DNA from 2 places in the Mycobacterium sp. E802 genome. Region 1 is predicted to be linked to the other one. Evidence: predicted binding sites of a transcription regulator. Region 1 holds the regulator's gene; the other holds the start of a gene.

Evidence for each region. Region 1 encodes HspR, which represses chaperone genes until heat shock. Its sites were predicted from a motif close to ANNTGAGTNNNNNNNACTCANNT; they were not measured.
Region 2: a site for HspR is predicted at 1,977-1,999, ahead of lon (endopeptidase La). Genes of this name have one in related genera too.

Annotation. Positions count from the first base shown of each region.
Region 1 is NZ_LZJD01000012.1:29,459-32,872, reverse strand. Features, by position in the region: gene dnaK (molecular chaperone DnaK) at 1-309, shown strand, start outside; gene grpE (nucleotide exchange factor GrpE) at 306-941, shown strand; gene dnaJ (molecular chaperone DnaJ) at 979-2,145, shown strand; gene A5699_RS02080 (heat shock protein transcriptional repressor HspR) at 2,142-2,519, shown strand; gene A5699_RS02075 (aldose 1-epimerase) at 2,516-3,414, opposite strand, start outside.
Region 2 is NZ_LZJD01000067.1:20,333-23,746, reverse strand. Features, by position in the region: gene A5699_RS10045 (esterase family protein) at 1-60, shown strand, start outside; gene A5699_RS10040 (molybdopterin-dependent oxidoreductase) at 136-1,695, shown strand; gene A5699_RS10035 (hypothetical protein) at 1,692-1,889, opposite strand; gene lon (endopeptidase La) at 2,011-3,414, shown strand, end outside.

The DNA.
Region 1 (3,414 bases):
CTGGTCTACCAGACGGAGAAGTTCGTCAAGGAACAGCGTGAGGCCGAGGGTGGCTCGAAGGTCCCCGAAGAGACGCTGTCCAAGGTCGACGGCGCGATCGCCGAGGCCAAGTCGGCGCTGGAAGGCACCGACATCTCCGCGATCAAGGACGCCATGGAGAAGCTCGGTGTCGAGTCCCAGGGTCTGGGTCAGGCGATCTACGAGGCCACGCAGGCCGAGCAGGCCGCCGGTGGATCCGACGCCGGGGCAGCTGCTGATGACAACGTGGTGGACGCCGAAGTCGTCGACGATGACCGGGAGAACAAGTGACGCAACCTCAAAACGGCGGCGACGATCCGCAGGAGCCGGTGACCATCACCGACAAACGGCGCATCGATCCCGATACCGGTGAGGTACGCGACCAGGCGCCGGCCCCCAGCGGGCCGGCGTCGGCCGCATCGCCTACCGGAGAGTCGGCGAGCGACAGCGACGAGGTGGCCGAACTCAAGTCGACCCTGCAGCGCGTCAAGGCCGAATACGACAACTACCGCAAGCGGGCACTGCGCGACCAGCAGGTCACCGCAGACCGGGCGAAGGCCGGCGTCATCACCCAACTCCTGGGCATCCTCGACGACCTCGACCGGGCCCGCGCCCACGGCGACCTGGAATCCGGTCCGCTCAAGTCGGTTGCCGACAAGCTCGTCAGTGTCCTTGAAGGACAAGGGCTTTCCGCGTTCGGTGAAGAGGGCGACGAATTCGACCCGTCGTTGCACGAGGCCGTGCAGCACGAGGGTGAAGGCACTCATCCCGTGGTCGGGACCGTGATGCGCCGGGGTTACCGCATCGGCGAGCAGGTGGTCCGCCACGCCATGGTGGGCGTGGTCGACACCGTCGCCGATGCCGACGGCGGTGCGGATAACGCTGACGCCGCCGGTGATCAGGCCGCAGAATCAGACAACTAGATACAACGACTAGAGAGAAGAGGTAAGGAGGTGGCGCATGGCCCAACGCGAGTGGGTCGAGAAGGACTTCTACAAAGAACTTGGCGTCTCCTCTGACGCCAGCGCCGACGAGATCAAGAAGGCCTACCGGAAGCTGGCCTCTGAACTGCATCCCGACCGCAATCCCGATGCGGGAGCGGCCGAGCGGTTCAAGGCGGTTTCCGAGGCGAACAGCGTCCTGTCGGACCCCGCGAAGCGCAAGGAGTATGACGAGACCCGCCGGTTGTTCGCCGGTGGCGGGCGCCGGTTCAACCCGGGTGGGAACTTCGGTGGCGGGTTCGGTTCCGACGGAGCCGAATTCAACCTGGGAGACCTGTTCGACGCGGCCGGCCAGAGCGGCGGCGCCAACATCGGTGACCTCTTCGGCGGGCTGTTCGGCCGTGGCGCCCAACCACGGCCGAGCCGGCCCCGCCGAGGCAACGACCTGGAAACCGAGACCGAGCTGTCGTTCCTGGAAGCCACCAAGGGCGTGGCCATGCCACTGCGGCTGACCAGCCCGGCGCCCTGCACCAACTGCCACGGCAGTGGTGCGCGGCCGGGCACCAGCCCCAAAGTGTGCCCGAACTGCAACGGCTCCGGTGTGGTCAACCGCAACCAGGGTGCATTCGGGTTCTCCGAGCCCTGTACCGAATGCCGGGGCAGCGGCTCGATCATCGAGCACCCCTGCGAGGAGTGCAAGGGCACCGGCGTCACCACCCGGACCCGCACCATCAACGTGCGGATCCCTCCCGGTGTGGAGGACGGCCAGCGCATTCGGCTGGCCGGCCAGGGCGAGGCCGGGTTACGGGGCGCCCCCTCGGGCGACCTCTACGTCACCGTGCATGTGCGCCCGGACAAGGTGTTCGGACGTGACGGCGACGACCTGACGGTCAGCGTCCCGGTCAGCTTCCACGAATTGGCGCTGGGTACAACGCTTTCCGTTCCCACGCTGGATGGCAAGGTCGGCGTGCGGGTGCCCAAGGGCACCTCCGACGGCCGCATCCTGCGGGTGCGCGGGCGCGGTGTGCCGAAACGCTCCGGGGGACACGGTGACCTGCTGGTCACGGTGAAGGTCGCCGTGCCGCCGAACCTGGAAGGTGAAGCGGCCGAGGCGTTGGAGGCCTACGCGAAAGCCGAACGGGACAGCGGGTTCGATCCGCGGGCTGGTTGGGCGGGCAATTTATGAGCCAGCGTAAGGAGGAAGCCCGTACGTTCCTGATCTCGGTGGCCGCCGAGCTGGCCGGTATGCACGCGCAAACCCTGCGCACCTATGACCGGCTCGGCCTCGTCAGCCCGCAACGCAGTTCCGGAGGTGGGCGACGTTACTCAGAACGCGACGTCGATCTGCTCCGCGAGGTGCAGCGGCTGTCGCAGGACGAGGGCGTCAACCTGGCCGGTATCAAACGCATCATCGAACTCACTAATCAGGTGGATGCGTTGCGCACCAGGGTGTCTGAGTTGACCCAGCAGGTCGAGCGGCTCACCACCGATCAGCGCCGCGATGTTTCGGCGGCGTCGAAAGCGGTGGTCCTGTGGCAGCCCCGACGGGGCGCACGTTAGCCGACTCTGATCGAAAAGATGGCCGTCTCCGGTTTTCCGGGGGCGGCCATCCGGTAATTGCCTTGGCGCAGTGCGTCGGTGGGTGCCGTCATCGGCTCGATCCCCGCCACGGCATCGTTGCCCGGTGCGAACAGCTGGGCTGCGGTGTAGCCCTTGTCGAAGGTGACCTCGATCCGATGCTGACCGCCCGAGAGTGCGAACACCGCGCCCGCGTCGACCTCATCGAATCCGTCGTCGAGTTCGGTGTCGCCCAATTGTGTTGTCCCACCTGGCCACTCCCGGAATTCACCGGTGGGAAGCCCACGGTCGTCCACCAGTCGGTGCCGCATGGCGGGGGAGTGCAGGTCCCAATCTTTCCGGGGCACACCGGGAATCGTCAGATACGGGTGGTAGCCGTAACAGAGCGGCACCGGTTGCGTCCCGGTGGCCGTTACCGTCGTCGACACCGTGAGGATCCGGTCGGCCAATGACGCCGTCATCGTCAAACGATGCGGGAAGGGGAACGTCGCCAGTAGTGTCGGCTCAGCAGCCCAGTCCAGGGACGCCACCAGTGAGTTCTCGGACCGTTCGATCACCTGCCAGTCCGGATAGGCTGCGAGCACACCGTGGATGGGTGCGCCGTGCGGATCAGCACGCACCCCGTCAGCCCCCGGAGTGAGCTGAACCTCAGTGTCTCCGACGCGATATTCGTTGCCGCTCAATCGGTTTGCCCACGGATAGAGGATCGGGATGCCCATGGTCTTGCCGTCAGAGACGTAGGCCTGAAGGCCGCGCCGCTGGCCCAGGTACTCGATATCGCCGTCGGCCAGCGAGCTGCACACCATCCCGGCGCCCGGAACGTAGGTGGCCGTCAGCGATGACGAGGGATCCTGCAGGATGACTGGGTGAAGGTCGG
Region 2 (3,414 bases), on a different contig from region 1:
CAGCTGCAGCAGATGAAGCCCGACATCCAACGGGTGCTCGGCGCACAGTCGGCCACCTAGATCCATCACCACAGGGAGCCTGCCGTAACCCCCAGCGGCAGGCTCTCTGCTGTGTGCGGGAGTAGTTTGTGGAGGATGGTCGAGACCTCGTCGACACCCACGGCGAACGCTCGGATGCTAGGCGGGGTTGCCGCCGCCGCGGTGGCGCTCGGCGTGGCGCAACTCGTCGGCATCGGGTTCTCGCCGCAGGCCGATCCACGCGACGCGGTCGGCGCGGCGATCGTCGACCTCACACCGGGGCCGGTCAAAGAGTGGGCAATTCAGACCCTCGGCACGTTGGACAAACTGTTTCTGTCCGTGGTCGTGCTGGTGGTGATCGCCACCGTCGCCGCCCTCGCCGCGACCTACGAAACCCGCCGCCGGCCGGTGGGCAGCGCGATCTTCGTCGTCGCCGGAATCCTCGGATGCGCGGCCGTGCTCTCGCGGCCGGACTCGTCTGCGCTCGACGTGGTGCCCACGGTGATCGGCACCGCGGCCGGCGTGGCCGCGCTGCGGTGGCTTGCCGGCCGGCTGTGGACTGAACCGGCCGGCTCCCCCGGCTCCCCCGACGACGTCGACGACGTCGACGCCGGCCGGCGCGGCTGGCTGATCACCGCCGGGTTGCTCGGTGTCGGCATTGCCGGCGGAATCGTCGGCACCGTGATCGGCAGGCTGGCCAGTTCGGTGGCGGCAGAACGTGACAGCGCGGTGATCCCGACTCCGCGCGTACCGGCTCGGCCGGTCCCGGCAGAGGTCCAACCCGCCGGGGTGACCCTGCCGAGTTTCCTCACCGACAACGCCGACTTCTACCGGGTGGACGTCGCCCTGAGCGTCCCGCAGCTCAGCCGTCAGGATTGGCGGCTGCACATCCACGGCATGGTGGACCGCGAAGTCACCTATAGTTTCGCCGACCTGGACCGGTTCGAGGCCGTCGAAAAGGTCATCACGCTGACGTGTGTATCGAATCCCGTTGGTGGAGACCTGATCTCGAACGGCGTGTGGACCGGCTACCGCCTGACCGACCTGTTGGACGAGGCCGGAGTTCACCCCGACGCAGACATGCTGCTGTCGACGTCGGTCGACGGCTTCACCGTCGGCACCCCGGTGCAGGCCCTCACCGACGGGCGCGACGCCCTGCTCGCGGTGGGCCTCAACGGCCGGCCGCTACCGGTCGAACATGGTTATCCGGCCCGGCTGGTGGTGGCCGGCCTCTACGGTTACGTGTCTGCCACCAAGTGGGTCACCGACTTGGAACTCACCCGGTTCGACCGGGCCGAGGCGTATTGGACCAGGCAGGGCTGGGCGCCGCGGGGCCCGATCAAGACCGAGTCCCGCATCGACGTGCCGAGACCGCGGCAGAAGGTGCCGGCCGGACCGACGACCTTCGGTGGTGTCGCCTGGGCACAGAATCGCGGCGTGCGCGCCGTCGAGGTCCGCATCGACGACGGCCCATGGGTCCCGGCCCATCTGGGTGCGGCGTACTCCGATCAGACGTGGCGGCTGTGGAGCCTGCCGTGGCAGGCGAGCGACCCGGGCGACCACACGATCACGGTGCGCGCCATCGACAACACCGGCGTGGTCCAGACCGCGCAGGAAGCGCCGCCGGTGCCCGACGGGGCGACCGGTTGGCATTCGGTGACGTTCACCGTGGCTTAACGCCTGAGTCTGCGCCAGCTGACGACCGCGACCACGACACCGATCACCGCGGTGATCGGACCGATGATCGACCAGGTGGTGGTGTTGCTCATCGGGCTGCCCTGCAGCACACCGAATCCTTGCAGGGCCCAGATTGCCCCGAACAACGCCACGATCACACCGATCGCAAGCGTCACGATGAATCCCCGGTTCATGGAGTCGGATGCTACGCGCCGGTGGTCGCGTTCACCCACGGCGAACCCGTCCGCCAGTCGAACCGGGAACAAACCCATCACCGACAAGGTTGAGCGCATCAGACTGAACTTTGGAGGTTCGATGCCTGAACACACAACGCCGAATGCGTTGCCGGTCCTGTTCCTGAGCGAGCCGATCGTGCTGCCCGGAATGGTGGTGCCCGTCGAACTCGACGACGCCGCCCGCACCGCGGTGGCCGCAGCCCAGGCCAGCGAGGCCGGGAAACTGCTGATCGCCCCGCGGTTGGACGACCGGTACCCCACCCACGGTGTGATCGCCTCGATCGTGCAGACCGGTCGCATGCCCGGCGGCGTGGAAGCCGCCGTCGTCCGTGGTGAACGCCGTGCCCACATCGGGTCCGGCACCACCGGCCCCGGCACCGCGCTGTGGGTCGAGGTCGACGAGGTCGCCGATATCGAGTCGAGCGATGCCACCTTGGCCTTGGCAGCCGAGTACAAGAAGCTGCTGCTGGCCATGCTGCAGCGTCGCGAGGCGTGGCAGATCGTGGACGTGGTCAACAAGATCACCGATCCCTCGGCCCTGGCCGACACGGCCGGGTACGCCTCATATCTGACCGACGTGCAGAAGCGCGAGCTGTTGGAGACCGAAGACGTCGGCCGTCGCCTGAGCCTGCTCGTGGAATGGACCGGCGAACACCTGGCCGAGGTCGAGGTGAACGACAAGATCGCCGAGGACGTCCGGGCCGGCATGGACAAACAGCAGAAGGAATTCCTGCTGCGCCAGCAACTGGCCGCGATCCGCAAGGAGCTCGGCGAGTTGGGACCTGATGGCCAGGAAGGAGAAGCGGATTACCGGGCCCGCGTCGAGGCTGCCGATCTGCCCGAGAAGGTCCGGGAAGCGGCGCTTCGTGAGGTCGGCAAGCTGGAACGCTCCAGCGAGCAGAGCCCCGAAGGCGGCTGGATCCGCACCTGGCTCGACACTGTCCTGGACCTGCCGTGGAACGAGCGCACCGAGGACTCGACCGACCTCAAGGGAGCGCGGGAAATTCTGGACGCCGACCACCATGGGCTGGACGACGTCAAAGACCGCATCGTCGAGTACCTGGCCGTGCGGGCTCGTCGCGCCCAACGGGGCCTGGCCGTCGTCGGCGGTCGCGGATCGGGCGCGGTGATGGTGCTGACCGGTCCACCTGGGGTCGGCAAGACCTCGCTGGGCGAGTCCGTGGCGCGGGCGCTGGGCCGAAAATTTGTGCGCGTCGCCCTGGGCGGTGTGCGCGACGAGGCCGAGATCCGCGGTCACCGGCGCACCTACGTCGGTGCGCTGCCGGGTCGCATCGTGCGGGCCATCGGCGAGGCGGGTTCGATGAATCCCGTTGTGCTGCTGGACGAGATCGACAAGGTGGGTTCGGATTACCGGGGCGATCCGTCGGCCGCGCTGCTGGAGGTGCTGGACCCGGCGCAGAACCACACGTTCCGGGACCATTACCTTGATCTGGATCTGGACCTGTCCGACGTGGTGTTCCTG